3 linked regions of the Rhodobium gokarnense genome follow. The protein of the gene in region 1 interacts with the protein of each later gene in a pairwise test. Links are inferred from orthologs where the notes say so. Each region holds a gene or a part of one and is shown on either strand. Other genes may lie near its edges.

The links.
Region 2: the proteins of M2319_RS17800 (region 1) and M2319_RS15500 interact in binary tests that used the Escherichia coli proteins (3 or more experiments, as listed by UniProt). The link is inferred for Rhodobium gokarnense from one-to-one orthologs.
Region 3: the proteins of M2319_RS17800 (region 1) and recO interact in binary tests that used the Escherichia coli proteins (3 or more experiments, as listed by UniProt). The link is inferred for Rhodobium gokarnense from one-to-one orthologs.

The regions. Positions count from the first base shown.
Region 1 is NZ_JAOQNS010000011.1:110,899-118,848, forward strand. Bases 3,291-6,126 are described here. They hold M2319_RS17800 (single-stranded DNA-binding protein), read left to right. Parts: upstream 3,291-4,382; coding sequence 4,383-4,871; downstream 4,872-6,126. Other genes in these bases: uvrA (excinuclease ABC subunit UvrA), read right to left, coding at 3,291-3,833; M2319_RS17805 (cation diffusion facilitator family transporter), read right to left, coding at 5,333-6,126. Outside these bases: M2319_RS17790 (pentapeptide repeat-containing protein), read right to left, coding at 1-749; more of uvrA, read right to left, coding at 945-3,290; more of M2319_RS17805, read right to left, coding at 6,127-6,355; M2319_RS17810 (hypothetical protein), read left to right, coding at 6,537-6,956; M2319_RS17815 (efflux RND transporter periplasmic adaptor subunit), read left to right, coding at 7,038-7,950. UniProt on the Escherichia coli protein: Plays an important role in DNA replication, recombination and repair. Binds to ssDNA and to an array of partner proteins to recruit them to their sites of action during DNA metabolism. Acts as a sliding platform that migrates on DNA via reptation.
Region 2 is NZ_JAOQNS010000009.1:21,728-29,821, forward strand. The notes cover bases 4,338-7,317. They hold M2319_RS15500 (primosomal protein N'), read left to right. Parts: upstream 4,338-4,700; coding sequence 4,701-6,935; downstream 6,936-7,317. Other genes in these bases: M2319_RS15495 (tyrosine recombinase XerC), read right to left, coding at 4,338-4,405; M2319_RS15505 (hypothetical protein), read left to right, coding at 7,037-7,317. In the rest of the region: odhB (2-oxoglutarate dehydrogenase complex dihydrolipoyllysine-residue succinyltransferase), read left to right, coding at 1-787; lpdA (dihydrolipoyl dehydrogenase), read left to right, coding at 934-2,337; M2319_RS15485 (hypothetical protein), read right to left, coding at 2,575-2,784; M2319_RS15490 (hypothetical protein), read right to left, coding at 2,969-3,397; more of M2319_RS15495, read right to left, coding at 3,467-4,337; more of M2319_RS15505, read left to right, coding at 7,318-7,531; M2319_RS15510 (F0F1 ATP synthase subunit delta), read left to right, coding at 7,792-8,094.
Region 3 is NZ_JAOQNS010000012.1:23,341-31,209, forward strand. The notes cover bases 3,046-5,800. They hold recO (DNA repair protein RecO), read right to left. Parts: upstream 4,906-5,800; coding sequence 4,186-4,905; downstream 3,046-4,185. Other genes in these bases: M2319_RS18375 (proline dehydrogenase family protein), read right to left, coding at 3,147-4,100; era (GTPase Era), read right to left, coding at 5,294-5,800. Outside these bases: M2319_RS18365 (protein adenylyltransferase SelO), read left to right, coding at 1-88; parC (DNA topoisomerase IV subunit A), read right to left, coding at 436-2,703; more of era, read right to left, coding at 5,801-6,217; rnc (ribonuclease III), read right to left, coding at 6,214-6,969; lepB (signal peptidase I), read right to left, coding at 6,930-7,691; M2319_RS18400 (DUF2062 domain-containing protein), read right to left, coding at 7,829-7,869. UniProt on the Escherichia coli protein: Involved in DNA repair and RecF pathway recombination.

The sequences.
Region 1 (7,950 bases):
ACGGATTCGGGCAGGTCGACCGCGCCGCGAAAATCGGTGTCCTCGAAAGTGGCATTCCGGAAGTCGACATTGGACAGCCGCGCCCCGACGAAGGCGGCGGAGATGAGCTGCGCCCCCGACAGCTTGGTGCCGGAAAGGTCGGCGCCGGAGAAATTGACCTCCTCGGCGCTCGCCCCGGTCATGTCGGTGCCGACGAGCCTGGCCCAGCGGAAGTCGGAGCCGATGACGACGCCGCGCAGCATGTAGACGCCGGAAAGGTCGGCGCGGCGGAACCGCGTCGCCTCCATCAGCACGTCCTTCATGTTGGCGCCGGAAAGGTCCGCATCGTCGAGCCGGGCGTAGTTGAGGTCGGTGCCGAACATGAAGGCCTTGTGCAGCGTCGCGCCGGTCATGTCGGCATAGTCGAGCCTGGTGTGGAAGAGGTCGGCGCCGGACATGTCCGCCCGCTTCAAGCGGCAATGGCTGAGATTGGCCCATTTGAAATCGGCGCCTTTCAGATTGGCGCCGGTGAGGTCGCAGCCGGTCATCACGGCATTGCCGAAATCGACGCCGGAAAGGTCGGCGCCATGCAGGTCGACGCCGATGAGCTGGCGCCCCTTGAAGGAGCAGTGGCGCAGGTCGTCGCCCACCTGGGGCGCGTCGCAGTCCGCCGGATCCGCAGCCGCCGCCGGCGCCGAGACGAGGAGGGCGCCGAGAACGGCAGAAGCGGCTGTGAGAGGACAGCCGGCAAGACGGAGCGCAAAGGTCATTGTGGCGGGCCCTTTCGGTACGGCGCGGCCTTTGCCCGTGCAACGGCAGGAGCGGCTCAGGCGAGCCCTCACAGCATTTCTGCCGCCTTCGGAGGCTTGGCGCGGCAAATCGCTCCGCCGCGCGGGTATGCGCCCAAGAATGCCTCTGGGGGCATCATAGGCCACCGACGGCCCACGGCGCCTCCGTAAGAGCGCTTATTCCGCCGCCGTCGACTTCTTGGTCCGGTCGTGCCGGGCCAGCACGTCCTTCAGGAACCGGCCGGTATGGCTGCGGGGCTCGGCAACGATGTCCTCCGGCCGGCCGGTGGCGATGATCTCGCCGCCGCCGTCGCCGCCCTCCGGGCCGAGGTCGACGATCCAGTCGGCCGTCTTGATGACCTCCAGATTGTGCTCGATGACGACCACCGTGTTGCCTTGGTCGACCAGTTCGTGCAGCACTTCCAGGAGTTTGGCGACGTCGTGGAAATGCAGGCCCGTGGTCGGCTCGTCGAGGATGTAGAGCGTGCGGCCCGTTGCCCGCCGCGACAGCTCCTTGGAGAGCTTGACCCGTTGCGCCTCGCCGCCCGACAGCGTCGTCGCCTGCTGGCCGATGTGGATGTAGTCGAGGCCGACGCGGGAAAGGGTGCGCAGCCGGTCGCGGATGGCGGGGACGGCGGAAAAGAACTCCGCGCCTTCCTCCACCGTCATGTCGAGGACGTCGGCGATCGACTTGCCCTTGAACTGGACCTCCAGCGTCTCGCGGTTGTAGCGCCGGCCCTTGCAGACGTCGCAGGTGACGTAAACGTCGGGCAGGAAGTGCATCTCGATCTTGATGACGCCGTCGCCCTGGCAGGCCTCGCAGCGCCCGCCCTTGACGTTGAAGGAAAAGCGCCCCGGCGCGTAGCCGCGGGCCTTGGCCTCCGGCAGGCCGGCGAACCATTCGCGGATCGGCGTGAACGCGCCGGTATAGGTCGCCGGGTTGGAGCGCGGCGTGCGGCCGATCGGCGACTGGTCGATGTCGATGACCTTGTCGAGGAATTCCAGACCCTCGAAGGCCTCGTGCGGCGCCGGCTGCTCGCGGGCGCCGGAGATGCGCCGGGCCGCGGCCTTGAACAGGGTGTCGATGAGCAGCGTCGACTTGCCGGAGCCGGAAACGCCCGTAATGCAGGTGAAGGTGCCGAGCGGGATTTCCGCGGTGACGCCCTTGAGGTTGTTGCCGCGCGCGCCGATCAGCTTCAGCCGCTTTTTCTTCGGCAGCTTGCGGTGGACGGAAGGCAGCGGCACTTCCAGCGCGCCGGAGAGATACTGGCCTGTGAGCGAGGCCGGATCGGCGACGATCTCCTCCGGCGTGCCGTGCGAGACCACCCGGCCGCCATGGACGCCGGCGCCGGGACCCATGTCGAAGACATAGTCGGCGGTGTGGATGGCATCCTCGTCGTGCTCCACGACGATGACGGTGTTGCCGAGATCGCGCAGGTGCTTCAGCGTCTCCAGCAGGCGGGCGTTGTCGCGCTGGTGGAGGCCGATGGAGGGCTCGTCGAGCACGTAGAGGACGCCGGTGAGGCCCGAGCCAATCTGCGAGGCGAGCCGGATGCGCTGGCTCTCGCCGCCGGATAGCGTGCCCGACGCCCGGGCAAGGGTCAGATAGTCGAGGCCGACATCGACGAGGAAGCGCAGGCGCTCGCGGATCTCCTTCAGGATCCGGTAGGCGATCTCGTTCTGCTTGTCGGTGAGGCCGTCCGGCAGGGTCTCGGCCCATTCTGCGGCGCGGCGGATCGACATCGCCGTCACCTCGCCGATATGCCGCCCGTCGATCTTGACGGCGAGCGCCTCCGGCTTCAGCCGGTTACCGCCGCAGGCCTCGCACGGATGGTCGGACTGGAACCGCGACAGCTCCTCGCGGACCCAGGCGGATTCCGTCTCCCGCCAGCGCCGCTCGATATTACCGATGACGCCCTCGAACGGCTTGTTGGTCTGGTAGCGCCTAAGCCCGTCGTCATAGACGAAGGTGATCGGCGTCTTGCCCGAGCCGTGCAGGATGACGTTCTTCACCTCATCCGGCAGCTCGCGCCAGGGCGTTGCCATCGACACCTTGAACTGCCGGCAGATCGCCTCGAAGGTCTGGGTGTAATAGGGCGAGGTGTTGCCGGTCTTGGCCCAGGGAAGCACCGCGCCCTCGCGCAGGGAGAGCGAGGTGTCGGGAACGACCAGGTCCGCCTCGAACTCCAGCGTCGTGCCGAGGCCGTCGCAGGTCGGACAGGCGCCGAACGGATTGTTGAAGGAGAACAGGCGCGGCTCGATCTCGGCGATGGTGAAACCGGAGACCGGACAGGCGAATTTTTCCGAAAACACCAGCCTCTTCGGCGCGCCCTTGTCCTCCGTCTCGTCGGCGAATTCGGCGACCGCCAGCCCGTCGGCAAGGCCGAGCGCGGTTTCAAGCGAGTCCGCCAGCCGGCTGGCGATGTCGCCGGCAACGACGATGCGGTCGACGACGACGTCGATGTCGTGCTTGAACTTTTTGTCGAGGGCAGGGGCCTCGGCGATCTCGTAGAAGGTGCCGTCGATCTTGACCCGCTGGAAGCCCTTCTTCTGCAGCTCCGCCAGCTCCTTGCGGTACTCGCCCTTGCGTCCGCGCACGATCGGCGCGGTGAGATAGAGCCGGGTGCGCTCCGGCAGGGCGAGGATGCGGTCGACCATCTGGCTGACGGTCTGGCTCTCGATCGGCAGGCCCGTCGCCGGCGAATAGGGGATGCCGACGCGCGCGAACAGGAGGCGCAGATAGTCGTAGATCTCCGTCACCGTGCCGACGGTGGAGCGCGGATTGCGCGAGGTCGTCTTCTGCTCGATGGAGATCGCCGGCGACAGCCCGTCGATCTGGTCGACGTCGGGCTTCTGCATCATCTCCAGGAACTGGCGCGCATAGGCCGAGAGGCTCTCCACATAGCGCCGCTGGCCCTCCGCATAGATGGTGTCGAAGGCGAGCGACGACTTGCCGGAGCCGGAGAGCCCGGTCATGACGACGAGCTGGTCGCGCGGAATGTCGAGGTCGACATTCTTCAGATTGTGCTCGCGGGCGCCGCGAATGGAGAGATATTTGGTCGTCATCGGGTCTTCCGTGCCTTGGGGAACGGTTCGGGCGCCGGCAGTCCGGCGAAAACGGAGGTCCTGCCGCCCGCATCGGCGGTCATTGGCGGCCCGGTCGGTTTGGGTAGGCGGATCGGGCCGGCGACAGGCGCCCGATCCTAACGCGATATAGGCCAGAAGCGCAGCCGCGCAACAAGAGGATTACGCCACGCGCCGCGCGCGACCGGATCGGCGGCCTGTAGCATTTGTATAAAGCTTGCGAGTCGGCGTTAAGGACGCTTGGAACATACAATGAACATGCGTCGCTGCCAAGGGGGCGGCCGAGGATGGCATTCCGCGAGAGGACCCTCCAAATTCGCCGGATTTCGGGGATTTCATTGGCGATGGACGGGGTTGAACTTGCCACATGCCCTGTTCTACGGTACAAAGAACAAAAAAGGAACGCGACAGCGACGGCCGATGACGGCCCGACTCGCCTGTGGAAAGGGCGCTGCCCCGCTGGCCCCGGCGCCGGGCGCCCGTTAGGCTGTGCGGCAAAGACGGACACATATTTCAGTACTGGAAAGAACAATGGCTGGATCGGTCAACAAGGTCATCCTGATCGGCAATCTCGGCGCCGATCCGGAGGTGCGCCGGACGCAGGACGGGCGTCCGGTGGTCAATCTGCGCATCGCCACCAGCGAGTCCTGGCGCGACCGCAACACCAACGAGCGCCGTGAGCGCACCGAATGGCATCGGGTGGTGATCTTCAGCGAGGGCCTGTGCCGGATCGCCGAGCAGTATCTCAAGAAGGGCTCCAAGGTCTATCTGGAAGGCCAGCTTCAGACCCGGGAATGGGAAGACCAGTCGGGCCAGAAGCGCTGGACCACCGAGATCGTGCTGCAGGGCTTCAATTCCACGCTGACGATGCTCGACGGCCGCAGCGGCGGCGGCGGCGACTTCGCCGACAGCGGCTCCGGCGGCTCCGACTTCGGCCGCTCCAGCCCGATGGACCGCGGTGGCGGCAACGCCCCCTCGCGCCCCCAGCGTGACGATTTCGACGACGAAATCCCGTTCTAAAGGCGTTGCCGGCGGACGGGCAGGGGCAGGGGCGCCGTCCGGATAGCTTTCGCACGGTGTGGTCTTGCCACTGCCCCTCCTTTGCTCCCTCAAGAAGACGGCCCGTTTCGCCGCCCTCGGGGCAAGAACACGTTCGCTCGCCAGAAAGAATGCCGTCACCCCGGCCCCGAGCCGGGGCCTATTGCCCGCCTCAACGCGGTATGCCGCCGGCTGGCGGGACTGGCATTGGCGCGGTTCTCGGCCGGATCACGACCCGCGACGGCATACCGTTTCGATGTGGGCAATAGGCCCCGGGTCTCCGCTTCGCTCCGCCCGGGGTGACGCGGAGTGCGTGGGACAAGGGGGGCAAAAGCATCCCGCGTCATGTGTGGGCAAGTGCAGCGAGCGCGGCAAATCGGCCGGATACTCCTTTGGGAGATAGGTCAAGACGCGGATGCGCCGCTGCCCGTCGCGTCGGCATCTTACCCCGCGGCGTTTGATCCGTCTTCTCCGGCCCCGTCATCGCCCTCCGGCGTCCCCAGCGTCATGCCTTCAATGCCGCCCTCGGCCAGTTCCGCGGCGAGCATCTTTTCGTGGTGCTGGCGCGCCTGGACCTCGATGAAGACCCGGCGGATCACCGGGAACGCCTCGCGGATCGCGATCTCCATGGCATAGACCGCTTCCTCCACCTTGCCGACCGTCAGCGTGTTCTCGAAATCGACGGAGAGCGCCAGGAGCACGTCGTTCGGCCCGCGGTGCAGGGTGCGGATCTCGTTGACCTGTTCCACCGTCGGATTGGCCTCCACGATGCGCTCGATGGCGGCGACGGTCTGCGGGTCGGCGGCCTCGCCGATCAGGAGGCCCTTGGTCTCGAAGGCGAGCAGGAAGGCGGTGCCGGCCAGGATGATGCCAATGACGATGGAGGCGGCGCCGTCGAGCCAGAGCCAGCCGGTGTATTGCATGCCGACGAGGCCGAGGAAGGCGACGAGGAGGCCGAGCATCGCCGCGGAATCCTCAAAGAGCACGGTGAAGACCGTCGGGTCCTTGGACTCGTGCACCGCCTCGATATAGCTGCGCTTGCCCTTGGTGGAGCGGAATTCCCTGAGCGCCACCCACCAGGCGACCGCCTCGAAGGCGAAGGCAAGCCCGAGGACGATGAAGTTGACCAGCGGATTGCTGACCGGGTGCGGCTCGAGCACCTTGGAGATGCCCTCGTAGATGGAGACGCCCGAGCCGACCGCGAAGATCAGGATGGCGACGACGAAGGCCCAGAAATAGAGCTCCACGCCATAGCCGAACGGGTGTTCCTCGTCGGCCGGCTGGCTGGCGTTCTTCATGCCGTAGAGCAGAAGCCCCTGGTTGCCGGTGTCGACGAGGGAATGGATGCCCTCCGACAGCATCGCCGAGGAGCCGGTGAAGGCGGCGGCGCCGAACTTGGTGACGGCGATCAGGAAATTGCCGGCAAGGGCCGCATAGATGACTGTCTTCGATCCGTGTGCGGCCATCGGTCCCGTCCTCGCGCGTTCGTGACGATTTGTGCGTTGGCACCGGCGCCTCGCGGCGCCCGTTCCCTGCTACCATTGGTTTGGAGCGTTTCGGCCGGCCGAAACGCACCGTCCTGTTTCTAACGCCCTCCGATTACAAAGGTTCAACGGCGGGCCGCAACGACTTTTCGGAAAAAGCGCCATGACCGAACGGCCAGCCCCGGCATTTTTGAAGCCCAACCGCTGCGCCTCGGCCGTGGCCCTGGCGTTCGGGCTTACAGCGGCAATCCTCCTGTCGCCCAGTGCCGCGGCCGCCGGCGAGGCCGACGTCGTCGCCGCAGAAGCCTCCAGGGATCCGTCCGGCACCTGGACCTTCCGCGTCACCGTCCGCCATGCCGACGAGGGCTGGGACCACTATGCCGACAAATGGCAGGTCCTCGGCCCCAAGGGAACGGTGCTCGCGACACGGACCCTCCACCATCCACACGTGAACGAGCAGCCCTTTACTCGCAGCCTCAGCGGCGTAAAACTGCCGGCCGGCATCGACAGCGTCACGGTCCGGGCCGGCGATTCGGTGCATGGCTTCGGCGGCCGCGAGTTCGTCGTCAAACTCGGCCCTTGAGTTTTCGGGTTCCGGTGCTCTATATAAGAAACAACTAATATGCTGGATTGGCCGCCGCGGCGGCAGCGACAGGTGGATTTCATGAAACGGACAATGCGGTGGGCTCTGGCGGCCGGACTTCTTGCCGTCCCGATGGCGGCCGGCGCGGCCCGGGCCGAAACCGAATTCAACGTCGAGCGGGTCGACGTGGTCGATCTGAAGACGGTTTATGCCGAGGTGCGCCCGATCGACACGGTGCCCGGCCGGGCCCGCATCGGCGGCACGGTGGCGACCCTCAGCGTCGACGAGGGCCAGGCAGTGAAGGCCGGCGAGGTGATCGCCATGGTCGGCGATCCCAAGCTCGCCCTGAGGCTCGATTCGCTCGCCGCCCAGATCAAGGTGGCCGAGGCCGAATACGACAACGCCGAGACCCAGTTGAAGCGCGGCCGGACGCTGATCCAGCGCGGCATCATCTCCCAGGCGAGCCTCGACGAGCTGGAAACGGCGGCCGAGGTCGCGACCCGCAAGCTCGACTCGGCCAAGGCCGAACGCTCCGTCGTGGAACAGCAACTGGCCGAAGGCGCCGTGGAAGCGCCGACCGACGGCCGCGTGCTGACGGTCCCGGTAACCACCGGCGCCGTCATCATGGCTGGCGAGACCGTCGCGACGATTGCCGCCGAAGGCTACATCCTGCGCCTGGAAGTGCCGGAGCGCCACGCCCGCTTCATGGAGGTCGGCGACAAGATCTTCGTCGCACGGCGCCAGCTCGGCGTCGAGGAGGCGGCACCCGCGACCGTCACCGGCACCATCAAGCAGGTCTATCCGGAACTGCAGAACGGCCGCGTCGTCGCCGATGCGACGGTGGAAGATCTCGGCGACTATTTCGTCGGCGAACGGGCCCTGGTGCGCGTCTCCGCCGGCCACCGCTCGACCTATGCTATCCCGGAATCCTTCGTCGAGACGCGCTACGGCATCGATTTCGTCCGGCTGAAGCGGCCGGACGGCGAGGTCGTCG
Region 2 (8,094 bases), on another replicon or contig:
CAAATCCGCGCCGGCTTCCACGCCGCAGACCAGCGCGCCGGCTCCGGAGCCGGTTTCCCTTCGCGTCACCCCGCCTGAGGACGATGAGGCCCGCGAGGAGCGGGTGCGGATGACCAAGCTGCGCCAGACCATCGCAAGGCGCCTCAAGGACGCCCAGAACACGGCGGCGATGCTGACCACCTTCAACGAGGTCGACATGGCCCCGGTGATGGCGCTCCGCAAGGAATACAAGGACCTCTTTGAGAAGAAGCACGGCGTCAAGCTCGGCTTCATGGGCTTCTTCGTGAAGGCCGTCTGCCACGCCCTGAAGGAGATCCCGGCAGTCAACGGCGAGATCGACGGCACCGACCTCGTCTACAAGAACTACTACCACGTCGGCGTTGCCGTCGGCACGGACAAGGGCCTGGTGGTCCCGGTGGTGCGCGATGCTGATCGGCTGTCGATCGCCGGCATCGAGCAGTCCATCGGCGACTTCGGCCGCCGCGCCAGGGACGGCAAGCTCGGCATCGAGGACATGCAGGGCGGCACCTTCACCATCTCCAATGGCGGCGTCTACGGCTCGCTGATGTCGACGCCGATCCTCAACGCGCCCCAGTCCGGCATCCTCGGCATGCACAAGATCCAGGAGCGGCCGATGGTCGTCGGCGGCCAGGTCGTGGTGCGGCCGATGATGTATCTGGCGCTCTCCTACGACCACCGCATCGTCGACGGCAAGGAAGCCGTCACCTTCCTGGTGCGGGTCAAGGAATCCATCGAGGATCCGCAGCGCCTGATCCTCGACCTCTAGACCCTGCCGGCGCGGCGCGATGGTCGCCGCCGCGCCGCGCCGGTCGCCTGTCGCCGGCGCCACACCTCCGTTGCGCCGGAAAAGTCTGTTAGCATTGATCTGACCATGCGGGCCGGACGGCCCGCCAAGCCGAAGGATTGCTTGGGATGACCTACGATCTCGTCGTCATCGGAACCGGCCCGGGGGGCTATGTCTGCGCGATCCGCGCCGCGCAACTGGGCATGAAGGTGGCCGTCGTCGAAAAGCGCGCCACCCATGGCGGCACCTGCCTCAATGTCGGCTGCATTCCCTCAAAGGCGATGCTGCACACCTCCGAACTGTTCGAGGAGGCGGCGCATTCCTTTGCCGGCTTCGGCATCAAGGTCGCCAAGCCGAAGCTCGACCTGCCGGCGATGATGAAGCACAAGCAGGAGACCATCGACGGCAATGTCGGCGGCATCGAATTCCTGTTCAAGAAGAACAAGATCACGGCCTTCCACGGCACCGGCCGCATCCTTTCCGCCGGCAAGGTCGAGGTCGCCCATGAGGACGGCTCGACCGAGATCGTGGAGACCCGCAACATCGTCATCGCCACCGGTTCCGACGTCGCCCGCCTGCCGGGCATCGAGATCGACGAGGAACAGGTGGTGTCCTCGACCGGAGCGCTGGCGCTCGACAAGGTGCCCGGCAAGATGATCGTCGTCGGCGCCGGCGTCATCGGCCTGGAGCTCGGCTCGGTCTGGCGCCGCCTCGGCGCCGAGGTCACGGTCGTGGAATTCCTCGACCGCATCCTGCCGGGCATGGACGGCGACGTCGCCAAGAACTTCCAGCGCATGCTGAAGAAGCAGGGCATGAAGTTCATGCTCTCTTCCAAGCTCGACGGCATCGACAAGAAGGGCAAGAAGCTCGTCGCCACCATCGAGCCGGCGGCCGGCGAGGCCGCGGCCGAGACCATCGAAGCCGACGTCATCCTCGTTGCCATCGGCCGGCGGCCCTACACCGAAGGCCTCGGCCTCGACGATGTCGGTGTTGCCCTCGACGACAAGGGCCGGGTCAAGACCGACGGCCACTTCAAGACCTCGGTCGACGGCATCTATGCCATCGGCGACGTGATCGCCGGTCCGATGCTCGCCCACAAGGCCGAGGACGAGGGCATCGCGCTCGCCGAACAGCTTTCCGGCCAGGCCGGCCACGTGAACTACGAGGTGATTCCGGCCGTCGTCTACACCATGCCGGAGGTCGCCTCGGTCGGGAAAACCGAAGAGGAGCTGAAGGAGGCCGGCACCGCCTATTCCGTCGGCAAGTTCCCGTTCAGCGCCAATGGTCGCGCCAAGGCCATGGCCCAGACCGAAGGCTTCGTGAAGGTGCTCGCCGACCAGAAGACCGACCGCGTCCTCGGCGTCCACATCGTCGGCGCCGGCGCCGGCGAGATGATCCACGAGGCGGCCGTCCTGATGGAGTTCGGTGGTTCCGCCGAGGACCTCGGCCGCACCTGCCACGCCCACCCGACCATGTCCGAAGCAGTCAAGGAAGCGGCACTCGCCGTCGACAACCGTCCGATCCACATGTGACGCGGCCCGGCGCGACCGTTGCGCCTGACCAACGGGCATTGATGTCCCCTCGGCCAACAAAAGCGCATTGACGACCTTCGGACCCACCGGCTCGGGGGATTTGGAAATCAGGGCGTTCCCGCGCGCACCATCGGCCCGGTCAATGCGCGTCCCTACAAAAAAAGCCGGGCCGTCGTTCGACGGCCCGGCTCTTTTTTCGGGACAGACTTTGGTTCAGGAGAAAGCGGACGCGGCCTGTTATTCGGCCGTCGGCGTCACGTCGCTGGTCGCCAGCGAATCCGACTTGGCGCCCTTGGAGCTCGGAAGCGGCGTGATCTGGGCCGACTTCATCGACTTGCCCTCATAGGACGCCGTGGTGTCGGTCTTGGAGTAGGGGCACGCAAGGGCGATCGAGGCGCTGAGCGCGAAAGCCGAAGCGGCGAGAAGCGTGGTGGTGGTGCGGATCATGGCAGTGCCTCCTGTCATGTGCCGGCCTGGAAGATGAAGCGCGCGGTCGGGGGGCGCAGACGAATTGCCGGACTGCGTCAAAAAGTATCATGACGCATCTTTGGGCGACAAATCACAGATTGTTTAGCTGCCGGCCGGGCCTCGCCATCCGGGCATGGGCAGCGGTCCCGCCCGCGCGGATCGATCAGTCCCGTTCCAGCACCACCCTGTAGTGCTCGTCGGCCTTGCGCGTGTCGTGATAGGTGACCATCACGTCGACCTGCATGCGGTGGCCGTAGGCATGCAGCGTCACGTAGCGGGTGCCGAAGAATACCTCGAAGGCGGCGTAGAGCCGTGCCTGGTCGAGTCGCTGACCCGGCGCCCAGCCCCAGGTGCAGTCGCGGGGCGAGCACTCGCTCTTGGCCCGGACGCGCCAGTTGCCCTCAAAGCGGCCCCGGACGCATTCATATTCGACTTCGATGGAGGAGATCACGCCGACCCGCGGCCGCGGGTGGACCCAGGTACCGACTTCCGGCGGCATCTCGCAGTCCTTGGCTTCGGCGCTGGCCGGCATCGCCACCGGCAGGGCCAGCAGGGCGGCGGCGAACATCGCGCTCTTTGCAAATGGTGTCATCGGTCTGTCCCCGACGGAGCGTCCCGGCCTCCCCCACCTTGGGCCGGAAAAAGACCCGTCCTTTCGTTGTCAGGCCCGCGGATGTGCCTTCTGGTAGATGTCGAGGAGCCTGTCGCTTTCGACCGCGGTGTAGATCTGGGTGGTCGACAGGCTGGCGTGGCCGAGCAGTTCCTGGATTGCCCGGAGGTCTCCGCCGGCGCTGAGAAGATGCGTGGCGAAGGAGTGGCGAAGGGCATGCGGCGTCGCGGTCTCGGCAAGGCCGAGCGCGCCGCGCAGCCGCTGGACGGCGATCTGGATGATGCGCGGCGACAGCGGCCCGCCGCGCGCACCGACAAAGAGCGGCCCGTCCTCGGCAAGCGCATAGGGGCAGAGCTTCAGATAGGCCGCAACCGCCTCGCGCGTTGCGGCGAGCACCGGCACCAGGCGGGTCTTGCCGCCCTTGCCGGTCACCCGCAGCGACTCGACGGTATCGACCGGCGCCTCGGCGCGGGAAAGGCCGAGGGCTTCGGAGATGCGCAGGCCCGAGCCGTAGAGCAGCGACAGAACGGCCGCGTTGCGCACGGCGATCCAGGGCTCCTCGTCGAGCGCCTCGTCGGCATCGACCATGCGCCGCGCCGAGGCCGCCGCGATCGGCTTGGGCAACGTCTTGGGCTGTTTCGGCGTGCGGATCGCCTTCAGTGCCGCGGCGTTGGCAAGGCCCTTCCGCTCCAGGAAGGAAAAGAACGAGCGCACGCCGGCAAGCGCCCGGCCCATGGAGCGCGGACCCGCCCCGGCGCGCCGCCGGTCGGCGAGGAAGCCGCGGAAATCGGCCGGTTTCAGGTCGGCAATGTCGGCAATGCCCGGCGCGCCGCCGAGATGCAGCGTCAGGAAGGAGAGGAGCTGGCGGACGTCGCGCTCATAGGCCTCGACCGTCTTTGCCGCAAGCCGCCGCGTGCCGGCGAGGTGGGCGAGCCAGGCGGTCACCTCCGCAGCAAGGTCGGGTCTGGCGGTGATCAGCGGCGCTGCCATGTCTCCTTCCGCAGTTTTATACCAAGTATACAATCAAGACGGGCACGTTGGCGCGTCTACGCCTTTGCAGATCAAGAGGTTACACCAGCAACATTGACAATTCGTCACCAGTTTACTCCGTATTTAATTCCAAGGTGCAACAACGGCGCGGCCGATCATGCCGGAAAATGCTGGATTTATCTAACGCCGTCGGCAAGGAGGCTTTATCCCGCCGGGCCGCCCGCTATCCTCCGGTGTCGTCCCGGCCGGCTGAGTCGCCGTCGGGCATCCAACGTCGCCGACTGCCGGAGCCTGCGTGGCCAACCAGACCGCCTCCCTGCCGGGCCTTGAGCCGGCCCCCGAAGAGCCTGCCGCCACCGTTCCGGTGCTGGTGCCGGTCGCCGTGGAGACGGCCTACAGCTACCGGGTCCCGGCGGGAATGCACCTTGGGCCCGGAACCGTCGTCCAGATACCGCTCGGCAACCGGCAGGTCGTCGGCGCGGTCTGGGAGCCCGGCATCTGGGAGGGCGGCGGCGCAAAGCCGGTCGATCCGTCGAAGCTGCGCGAGATCCTCCACGTCTTCGACGTCCCGTCCATCGATGAGCGCATGCGCCGCTTCATCGACTGGGTCGCCCGCTGGACCATGGCGCCGCCCGGCATGGTGCTGCGCATGGTCCTCCGGGTGCCGGAGGCGCTGGAGCCCGAACCGCCGCTGAAAGGCGTCCGCCTTGCCGGGGCGCCGCCCGAGCGGATGACCAAGGCCCGCGCCCGCGTGCTCGACCTCTTTGAGGAAAACCCCTCCTGGTCGAAGACGGGCCTTGCGACCGCCGCCGGCGTCAGCCCCGGCGTCGTCGACGGCCTCATCGGCGCTGGCACGCTCCAGATCGTGCCGCTGCCGGCGGCCCCGCCGGCGCCCATGCCGGAGGCCGACTGGAACCGCCGCGACCTGAGCCCTGCCCAGGACAAGGCGGCAGAGGAGATCACGGCGACCGTCGCCGAGCGGCGTTTCTCCGTCACGCTGCTGGACGGCGTTACCGGCGCCGGCAAGACCGAGGTGTATTTCGAGGCCGTGGCCGAAGCCCTGCGCCGCGGCCGCCAGGCGCTGGTGCTGTTGCCGGAGATCGCGCTCACCTCGGAATTCCTGCAGCGCTTCGAGGAGCGTTTCGGCTGCCGCCCCGGCGAGTGGCATTCGGATGTGCCGCCGAAGCAGCGGGTGCGGCTCTGGCGCGGCGTCATCGACGGTTCGGTCCGGGTCGTCGTCGGCGCCCGCTCCGCGCTGTTCCTGCCCTTTCCCGAACTCGGCCTCATCGTCGTCGACGAGGAGCACGACCCGGCCTACAAGCAGGACGACCGCGTCGCCTACCACGCCCGCGACATGGCGGTGGTGCGCGGCCACATCGCCGGCTTTCCGGTAATCCTGTCGTCGGCAACGCCCTCCATCGAGACAAGGCACAACGCCGATACCGGCCGCTACCGCCGCATCGAGCTGCCGGACCGGGCCTCCGGCGCCGCGCTGCCGGACATCCACGCCATCGACATGCGCCGGGGTGGCCCGGCCCGCGGCCGCTGGCTGGCCCCGGCGCTGACCCGCGCCGTCGGCGAGGCGCTCGCCCGCGGCGACCAGGCGCTCCTCTTCCTCAATCGCCGCGGCTATGCGCCGCTGACCCTCTGCCGCTCCTGCGGCCACCGCTTCGAATGCCCGGATTGCAGCGCCTGGCTGGTGGAGCACCGGTTCCGCAGCGTGCTCACCTGCCACCATTGCGGCTTTTCCATGCCGACGCCGGAGGCGTGCCCGTCCTGCGGCGACGTCGATTCGCTGACCGCCTGCGGGCCGGGCGTCGAACGCATCGCCGAGGAAGCCGCGGCCGACTTTCCCGATGCCCGCATCATCGTCTTGTCCTCCGACATGCCCGGCGGCACCAGGCGGCTGCGGGCCGAACTGAAGGCGATCGCGGGCGGCGAGGGCGACATCATCATCGGCACCCAGCTCGTCGCCAAGGGTCACAACTTCCCCAAGCTCAAGGTCGTCGGCGTCGTCGATGCCGATCTCGGCCTTTCCACCGCAGACCCGCGCGCGGCGGAGCGCACCTTCCAGCTCATCTCCCAGGTGACGGGCCGCGCCGGGCGCCGCGACGGCGCCGGCGTCGGCTACTTGCAGACCTACATGCCGGACCATCCGGTGATGCGGGCGCTGGTCTCCGGTGACCGCGAGAGCTTCTATGCGACCGAGCTGGAGGCGCGCGAGCGGTCCGCCATGCCGCCCTTTGCACGGCTGGCGAGCCTCCTCGTCACCGGCCCGGACCGGCCCCTGACGGAAGGCTTCGCCCGCGAGCTTGCCCGCGCCGCGCCCCACCAGGACGGTGTCCACGTGCTGGGTCCGGCCGACCCGCCGCTTGCCGTCATCCGCGGCCGCCACCGCCAGCGCCTCCTCGTCCATGCCGACCGGTCGGCGGACATCCAGGCCTATCTGCACCGCTGGCTGGCGGCCGGCCCGGTGCCGAAGAAGGGCGTCCGCCTCGCCATCGACATCGAGCCGCTCAGCTTCATGTGAGCCCCTATCCCGGCAAGGCACTCTTTATATGGGAGGGGGCATTCGCGCCGGACCTGTGCCATGATCGTCGGAACGAAAACACCGACAGGGAGGACCGGGGAATGGTCAGGACAGGGACGATCGTTGCCGCAATGGCCGGTGCCATACTTCTTGCCGGTCCCGGCGCCGGCCGTGCCGCCGGCACGGACATGCTGTTTTCCATCGGCGTCATGACCGGCGGCGACGCCACACAGTACTGCAACTTCATGACGCCGGCCGATGCGGCCGCCTTCAGCTTCGACGACGAGGCGACCTGGCGCTTCGTCTTCGTCTCCGACTACCCGCAGCCCGAAGGGGAGAGCGAGGAAAAGGGTCCGCGCGCCCGCGCCGTCGTCAACGGCAGGCTGCAGACCTTCGTCTTCCGCGGCGAAAAGACCGACGGGGCGGGCATGCTGGTGCGCCGCTATCGCGGCCTTGACGACAGCGACCTGCGTATGGTCGCGCGCCTCAAGCCGGGAACGAAGGGGATGGAAAGCCAGAACTTCGAAGGCCGGATTGTGATCCGCCGCGGCGACTGGCGCGCCGGCGTCGCGGTCAAGGGCGATTGCGGCGTGTGATGCAAACCGGTCGTTGCAGGCGGGCGGCCCGGCCACAGGTCGTATTTTTTCGCCCGAAAAGCGGGAACAATGCACCCCCTTTACGACCAAGGAATGAAATGGCGATGTTGCGTGCCCCTCACCCATGTGCTATGCGAAGCCCGGCTTTCGGGGCACAATCCTGCCAATCGTTTTTGCGGTCGGAAAAAGTCTTCTCTTGCAAGACTTTAGCGATGAGCTTTGGAAGTCGTCAGTGACGATCCGCGTGAGAGACAGAGCCCTTGACTGAGAGTTCATCGACAGTTCCGACGGTTGCGCAGAGATACGCCACTGCTCTGTTCGAGCTGGCCGAAGATGCCAAGGCCATTGAAACGGTTGAGAAAGACCTCGACCGGCTCGATTCCATGATCGATGAGAGCGCCGACCTGAAGCGCCTGATCCGCAGCCCGGTCTATTCCTCCGAGGAGCAGGCCAGGGCGCTGGCCGCGGTATTCAGCCGCGCCGGGATCTCCGGTCTGGTGTCCAACATCGGTGGACTTCTGGCACGCAATCGGCGCCTTTTCGTTCTTCCCGACGTCATCCGC
Region 3 (7,869 bases), on another replicon or contig:
TCCCTTCACCGAGCGGGAGGGGCTGGAGCGTTTTTCGCTGCCGCCGGAGCCGGGCGAGGAAGTCCGCCAGACCTTTTGCGGAACTTGATGCTGGACAGGCATTGACCGGGGCGCCGGATTGCGCGGCAAAGCCCTCCTTGCCATGTCCTCCGCGCCTGCCAATCAACGTTCTTTTCGGGAACGTTGCTCGGGTACCTTTCCGCATACTCTGACGTCACCCCGGGCTTGACCCGGGGCCTATTGCCCGCATCGACACTGTAGCCCGTCACGGCTCTTGGCACGGCATCGATCGAGGGGCTTTCCGCAACCAGCACCCGGCATACCGTGGCGACATGGGCATTGGATACCGGGTCTGCGCTGCGCTCCGCCCGGCATGACGCAGGAGAGGGGCGGGACCGGGGAGAAAACCCTGCGGTCCGAACGCCAGAAACGCCTCTAAAGCCCCTCATCCCCGAACCGGTTCCCGCGCGGAAAACCCGTCGGGGCGATGCGGCCGGCCTGGGCGCGTTCGCCGCGCCATTCGGCGAGTTCGTCGAGGCTTCTTGTGTGGGTGCGCCCCGCGGAGTCCGACCAGGTGAGGCCCGCGTCGCCGGAGAACACGCGCACATCCGATATGCCGCCGTCCTTGTAGCGCTGCAGGCGGACGCCGCGGCCGCGACCCATTTCCGGAACCTGTTCCAGCGGAAAGATCAGGAGTTTTCTGTTCTGGCCGACGACGGCGACCGTGTCGCCCGAGGCGCCGTCGCGCGACAGCGGGCGGCAGATTTTCGCTTCGTCCGTCCCGGTGACGGTCAGGACCTGCTTGCCCTTTCGCGTGCTCGCGATGACGTCGTCCTCCGGCACGACGAAGCCGCGCCCGTCCGTCGCCGCGACCAGCAGCTTGCGGCCCGGGCGGTGAACAAAGACGGCGACGACGTCCTGGTCCTGGTCCATGTCGACCATGATTCGCACCGGCTCGCCATGGCCGCGCCCGCCGGGCAGGCGGTCGGCCGACAGCGTGTAGAAGCGCCCGCCCGTGGAAAAGACGAGGATCTTGTCGGTTGTCTCGGCCGGAAAAGCGTGGCCCAGCTTGTCGCCCTGCTTGAAGGCGAGGCTGGAAAGGTCCTGGCCGTGGCCCTTCAGGGCGCGGATCCAGCCCTTTTCGGAAATGACGACGGTGATCGGCTCGCGCTCGATCATCGCCTCCTTGATGTCGGCGTCCTGGTGCTCCGGCGCCTCGCCGAAATCCGTGCGGCGCTTGCCGAGGTCCGTGTTCTGGCCGTAGGCCTTGGCGATCTCGGTCAGCTCGTCGGAAATCTTCTTCCACTGGGCGTCCTCGGAGCCGAGCAGCGCCTCGATCTCGGCCTTTTCCGCCGTCAGCGCCTCGTGTTCCTTGCGGATTTCCAGCTCTTCGAGCTTGCGCAACGCGCGCAGCCGCATGTTGAGGATCGCTTCGGCTTGGACGTCGGTCAGCTCGAAGGTGCGCATCAGCTCCTTCTTCGGCTCGTCCTCCTCGCGGATGATACGGATGACCTCGTCGAGATTGAGATAGGCGATGAGGTAGCCGCCGAGGACCTCCAGCCGGTGCTCGATCTTGCCGAGCCTGTGGCGCGCGCGGCGGACCAGCACTTCCTGGCGATGTTCGAGCCATTGCTGCAACACATCGCGGAGGCCCAGGACGTTCGGCACCTGGCCGCGGGACAGGACGTTCATGTTGAGCGGAACGCGGCTTTCCAGGTCGGTCAGCTTGAAGAGGGACTCCATCATCAGGGCGGGATCGACCGTGCGCGCCCTTGGCTCCAGCACGATGCGCACGTCCTCGGCCGACTCGTCGCGGATATCGGCGAGCAGCGGCAGGCGCCGGGCTTGCAGCAGTTCAGCGATCTTTTCGATCAGCCGCGCCTTTTGCACCTGATAGGGGATCTCGGTGACGACGATGACCCAGGTGCCGCGCTTCTGGTCTTCCTGGTGCCAGCGGGACCGCACGCGGAACCCGCCACGGCCGGTGGTGTAGGCCTCGACGATGCTCTCGCGGCTGTCGACGATGATGCCGCCGGTCGGGAAATCGGGGCCCGGCACATAGTCGACCAGCTTGTCGATGGTGGCGTTCGGGTGCTTGATCAGGTGGCGCGCGGCGATGCACAGCTCGGCCGCGTTGTGCGGCGGGATGGAGGTCGCCATGCCGACGGCGATGCCGGCCGAACCGTTGGCGAGGAGGTTCGGAAAACCGCCCGGCAGGACGATCGGCTCCCTGTCCTCGCCGTCATAGGTCTCGCGGAAGTCGACCGCGTCCTCGTCGATGCCGTCGAGCAGGCGATGGGCGATCTCGGTCAGCCGCGCCTCGGTGTAGCGCATGGCGGCGGCGTTATCGCCGTCGATATTGCCGAAATTGCCCTGGCCCTCGACCAGCGGATAGCGGACGGAAAAATCCTGGGCGAGGCGCACCATGGCGTCGTAGATCGCCTGGTCGCCATGCGGGTGGAACTTACCCATGACGTCGCCGACGACGCGGGCGCACTTCTTGAAGCCGGCGCCGGGGTCGAGCTTCAACAGCCGCATGGCATAGAGCAGCCGCCGGTGGACCGGCTTCAGCCCGTCGCGCACATCCGGCAGGGCGCGGTGCATGATCGTGGAGAGCGCATAGGCCAAATAGCGCTCTTCCAGCGCCTCGCGCAGATTGACGCTCTCAACCCCGCCGGACGGGGGAATCACCTCGTTTCCCATGGGATTTCAGTACCGGCGGGGACGGCGGCTGGCAAGGGAGTTGACCGCGTAGCGGCCCCGATTTCCAAGGATTCCGGCGTGCGCATCGTAGCTACCACGCTCTCGGTTTTTCGGAAGCGACGTTGCGATGCTTCCGGGCGCACCACCTTCTCCCCGTCATCCCGGCCGTAGCGTAGCGGAGAGCCGGGATCCATTGCCCCTTTCCACACGGTATACCGCACCGACCGGGGGGCGGCCTGGGCTCTTGGCAACCGCTTTATCCTACCAACCAACGACATACCGCTTTGAGACGGGCAATAGGCCCCGGATCAAGTCCGGGGTGACGGCAATCTTCCCGGCTTGCGGGAGTGTTCCTTTCTCGCAGACGTCGAAAAAGAAACGCAATCGTGAGGTTCGGAGAGTTGCCAGTGGTGGGCGCCCAACGGAAGCCGGCGCGACGTGTCCTACCCGCTGACGACCGACCTCACCAGCAGCGGCAAACTCGCGGGGTTTTCGCCGATGCGGCGGATGCCGTAGGGCCACCAGTCGCGGCCGAAGGGGGTGTAGAGGCGGATGCGGTGGCCGCTTGCGGCGAGGGTTTCGGCGAGCTTGGTTCTCACGCCGAAGAGCATTTCGAATTCGTAGGCGTCGAGGGCCCAGCCGTTGGCCTCGGCGCGTTCGATGGCGTAGGCCTGCAGGCGGTCGTCGTGGGTCGCGATGACGGGATAGAAGCCGCGGTCGCGGGCTTTTTCCGACAGCATGAGGTCGATGAGCCGGCGCGAGTTCTCCTTGATGGCGGCGTTGCCGACATGGGCGATCTCGGGGCCGGCGACGAAGGCGCCCTTGACGAGGCGGACCATGCCGCCCGGCCGGATGCGGGCTGCAAGGTCCGCTTCGGTGCGCTTCAGATAGGCCTGCATGGTGACGGCGACGGGGACGCCGTCTGCGGCGAGGTCGTCGTGGAGGGCGAGCGTGGCGTCGACTGTTGTGTGGTCTTCCATGTCGAGCATCAGGCAATGGCGGCCGGGGCCGCGGGCGGCGTTTGCCAGCGCCTTGCCGATAACGCGCGCGTTCTCCGTCATCAGGTCGGACGACACGCCGAGGCCGATCTGGGTCGGATCGACGGAGACGTGGATATCGAGGCCGGCCTCCGAAAGCGCCTTGATCGCAGAGAGCTTTTCGCGGACCGCCTCGTCGATGCCCTCGCGGGTCTCGACATATTCGCCGAGATAGAACAGGGAGACGGAGATGCCCTTTGCGGCAAGGTCTCGGGCGGTGGCGACGGCATCTTTGGCCGTACCGCCCGCCACATAGCGCTGCATCATGGCGGCGGCCGTGCGGTTCTTCTGGATCCAGCCCTTCAGCGAAGAGGAGCGCGCAAGGCCGATCATTGCCGACTGCCACAGACGTCTCAGCATCGAAAGAACTCCGGCTTGGGATGATTTTCGCCAAGGATTAGCAGATGGACGGGGTCAGAAGCGCGGGACACGAGCGCGCACGCCCTCACCCCTTCAGTTCCTCCACGATGCGGTCGCGTTCGCGCAAGGGGGGCAGGCCGCGGGGCTCGAAGATGTGGCGGGTGAGGAAGAAGCCGGTGAGTGCGAGGCCGGCGGAGATATCCGCGGCGGGCGGGCGCTCGCCGGGATCGGTCAGCAGGAAGGGCGGCAGGGCAAGGAGCTTGTCCTTGTAGGGTGCCCCCGCCTCGCGGGAGACGGCGCGGGCGGATTTCGGCGAGACGTAGACGAGGTCCTCGCGCGTGCCGGTCGCCGCGCAGGAGGAAAGGTCGAGGCCGAAGCCGAGCTCTTCCAGAAGGCGCGTTTCGAAGCGGACGAGAAGTTCGCCGGTGAGCGGGGCATCGGAGAGATGGTCGAGGATGGCGACGGCCATCAGGTGCAGGCGCTCATGCGGGTCGCGCTCGGGCAACAGGCGCAGCAGGGACGACACGGTCTGCACCACATGGACGCCGAAGGCGGTCTCCATGACGCCGGCGGCGCGCAGTTTTACGGGCTCCACGGCATAGAGGCCGAGGTGGCTGTCGAGGCGCGCGCGCCAGGTGACCACGAGGTCGTTGCCGGGCTGCAGGGCCGCCTGCATGCGGCGCGAGCGGCCGCCGCGCACCAGCCCCAGGTGCCGGCCATGGGCGACGGTCATCATCTCCAGAATGACGCTGGTCTCGCCGTGGCGGCGCACGCCGATGACCGTTCCCTCGTCGCTCCATTCCATTTTTCTGGCACTCGTGCCCTTCTCTTCGCCCTATTTCGCGGGGCTGCCGAAAGGACTGGATTGCTTCGCTGCGCTCGCAATGACGCATTACATTTTCGTCGTCATTGCGAGGAGGCCGTTAGGCCGACGCGGCAATCCAGTCCGGCGGCCCGCCCGAGGGACCGTCCTGCGCGTCGTGCCGCAGCTCGCCTGCACTCCAAACCCAAAACGACCTAACCGCTTGAAATGAAACGCCCTATGGATTGCCGGGTCAAGCCCGGCAATGACGCAGAGAGTGTTTTGACCTTGTTCGTCCGACCGCCGCGAGGTCGCTCCATCAGGCTGCGACCGCGGCCCGGCGCCGTTGCGCCGCGCCCGCAATGCGCGGTGCGGGCCGTGAGCGAAAAACCTACCTCGGAAACTCCAACCCCATCTCGCGGTAGCGCTCCGGGTCGTCGACCCATTTCTCGCGCACCTTGACGAACAGGAACAGGTGCACCGGCTGGCCGATCGCCTCGGCGATGTCCTCGCGGGCGGCCTTGGAGATCGCCTTGATGGTGCGGCCCTCCTTGCCGAGCAGGATCTTCTTGTGGCTGTCGCGGGCGACATAGACGGTCTGCTGGATGCGGACCGAGCCGTTGCGGAATTCCTCCCAGCTCTCGGTCTCGACCGTCGCCATATAGGGCAGTTCCTCGTGCAGGCGCAGGGTCAGCTTCTCGCGGGTGATTTCGGCCGCGAGCGAGCGCATCGGCAGGTCGGAGATCTGGTCCTCGGGATAGTGCCACGGGCCTTCAGGCATGTTGGCGGCAAGGTATTTGCCAAGGTCCGGAACGCCGTCGCCGGTCAAGGCGGAGATCATGAACGTCTCCTCGAAGCTGCCGCGGGCATTGATGCTTTCCACAACGGCGAGGAGGTCTTCCCGGCGCATGGTGTCGATCTTGTTGAGGGCCAGCACCTTGCGGTGGGGGACGTCGGCGAGCTTGTCGAGGATGTCGCCGACCTCGTCGGTCACGCCCTTGCGCGCATCGACCACCAGCACGACGAGGTCCGCATCCATGGCGCCGCCCCAGGCGGTCGTCACCATGGCCCGGTCGAGCCGGCGCTTGGGCTGAAAAATGCCCGGCGTGTCGACGAAGACGAGTTGCGAGGCGCCTTCGATCGCGATGCCGCGGATGATGGCGCGGGTCGTCTGGACCTTGTGGGTGACGATGGAGACCTTGGCGCCGACAAGGGCATTGAGGAGTGTCGACTTGCCGGCATTGGGCGCGCCGATCAGGGCGACGAAGCCGCAGCGCGGCGCGTCCGGCGTTGCGCCGGCTTCAGCCGCGCTCACGAGGCGCCCTTTGCGTTCCAGATGCCCTCGCGCTCCAGGAGCGTCGTTGCGGCCATCTGCTCGGCCTCGCGCTTGGAGCGGCCGCGCCCGCTCGCCGGGGCGTAGCCGACGACGTCGACGCGGGTGGTGAATTCCGGCGCGTGGTCGGGGCCGGCGCGGTTTGTGACGGTGTAGCTCGGGGCGACGAGGCCCTGGCCCTGCGCCCATTCCTGCAGCGTCGTCTTGGCGTCGCGCAGGGGGCCTTCCCAATTGACCATCTGGTCGCGCCAGTGGCGCTCGACGAAGGCGCTCGCCGCACCGAAGCCGCCGTCGAGATAGATCGCGGCGATCACCGCCTCGCAGATATCGGCGAGCAGCGCGCGCTTGTGGCGGCCGCCGCTCTGGTCCTCGCCCTCGCCGACGCGCATCGCCGTGCCGAGGTCGAGCGCCGAGGCCACATTGGCGCAGGTCTCCTGCTTGACGAGCTGGTTGAGCCGGCGGGCGAGTTCCCCCTCGTCGGCGTCGGTGAAGGTCTCGTAGAGCATGTTGGCAACGGCAAGCGCCAGCACACGGTCGCCGAGGAACTCCATGCGCTGGTAGCTGCCGGACATGTCGCCCGGCGTCGTCAGGGCGCTGGCATGGGTCAGGGCCTGCTCAAGCAACGCCGGATCGGCGAAGCAGTAGGCAAGGCGGTCCTCGATGCTCGTCAGGCTGCCACGCCCGCTATTGGCCCTTACAGCGTCTGAAAGAACCGATTCCACCTTGCGATCCATGGCCATTTCCAAACCATCCAGGCGCTCTCGCCGGATTTTACAGAAAAGAAGATGATCTCCGCCCGTCCGATCAGGTTCTCGAACGGCACATATCCGACGGACTCGCGGCTGTCGCTGGAGTTGTCGCGATTGTCGCCCATCATGAAATAGTGCCCTTCCGGCACTTCGAACACCTTTGTGTTGTCGCCCCGGGCGTGATCGCTCAGTTCCAGCACGTGGTAGCTGACCCCGTTCGGAAGGGTCTCGATGAAGCGCCGGGCGTTGACCCGGTAGCCGCGATCGTCGCCGGAGAATTCGCCGTCCGGCACCTTCTTCACCGGCTCACCATTGATGTGCAACAGGCCACCGATGACCTGGATGCGGTCGCCGGGAAGGCCGATCACGCGCTTGATGTAATCGGTGGAATTGTCCCGCGGCAGCTTGAAGACGACGATGTCGCCGCGCTCCGGCTTGGCGCTCCAGATGCGGCCGGAAAACGGCGCCAGAGAATAGGGAAAGGAGTGGCGGGAATAGCCGTAGCTGTATTTGGAGACGAACAGGTAGTCGCCGACGAGCAGCGTTTCCATCATCGAGCCGGAGGGAATGTTGAACGGCTGGAAGAGGAAGGTGCGCACGATGAGGGCAAGGATCAGCGCGTGGACGACGACCTTGACGGCCTCGCCAAATCCGCCGCTCTTCTTTGCGTCGTCGTCGGTCTGCGAACGGCTTTCACGTTCTGCCATAAAGTGTCCAATCCAATCGAAAGGGCGGGCGCCGGGCTGCGGCGACTCCGGCACTAATTAGCGCTTGCCTCGCAATGGCGCAATGGAGCGCCGGGATTTCGGCGATTTTGCGGGCAATCGGAGCATCCGGCCGTCCTTCAGGCGCTGCCGACAGGGGCCGGGCCGGACGCGGCATCGG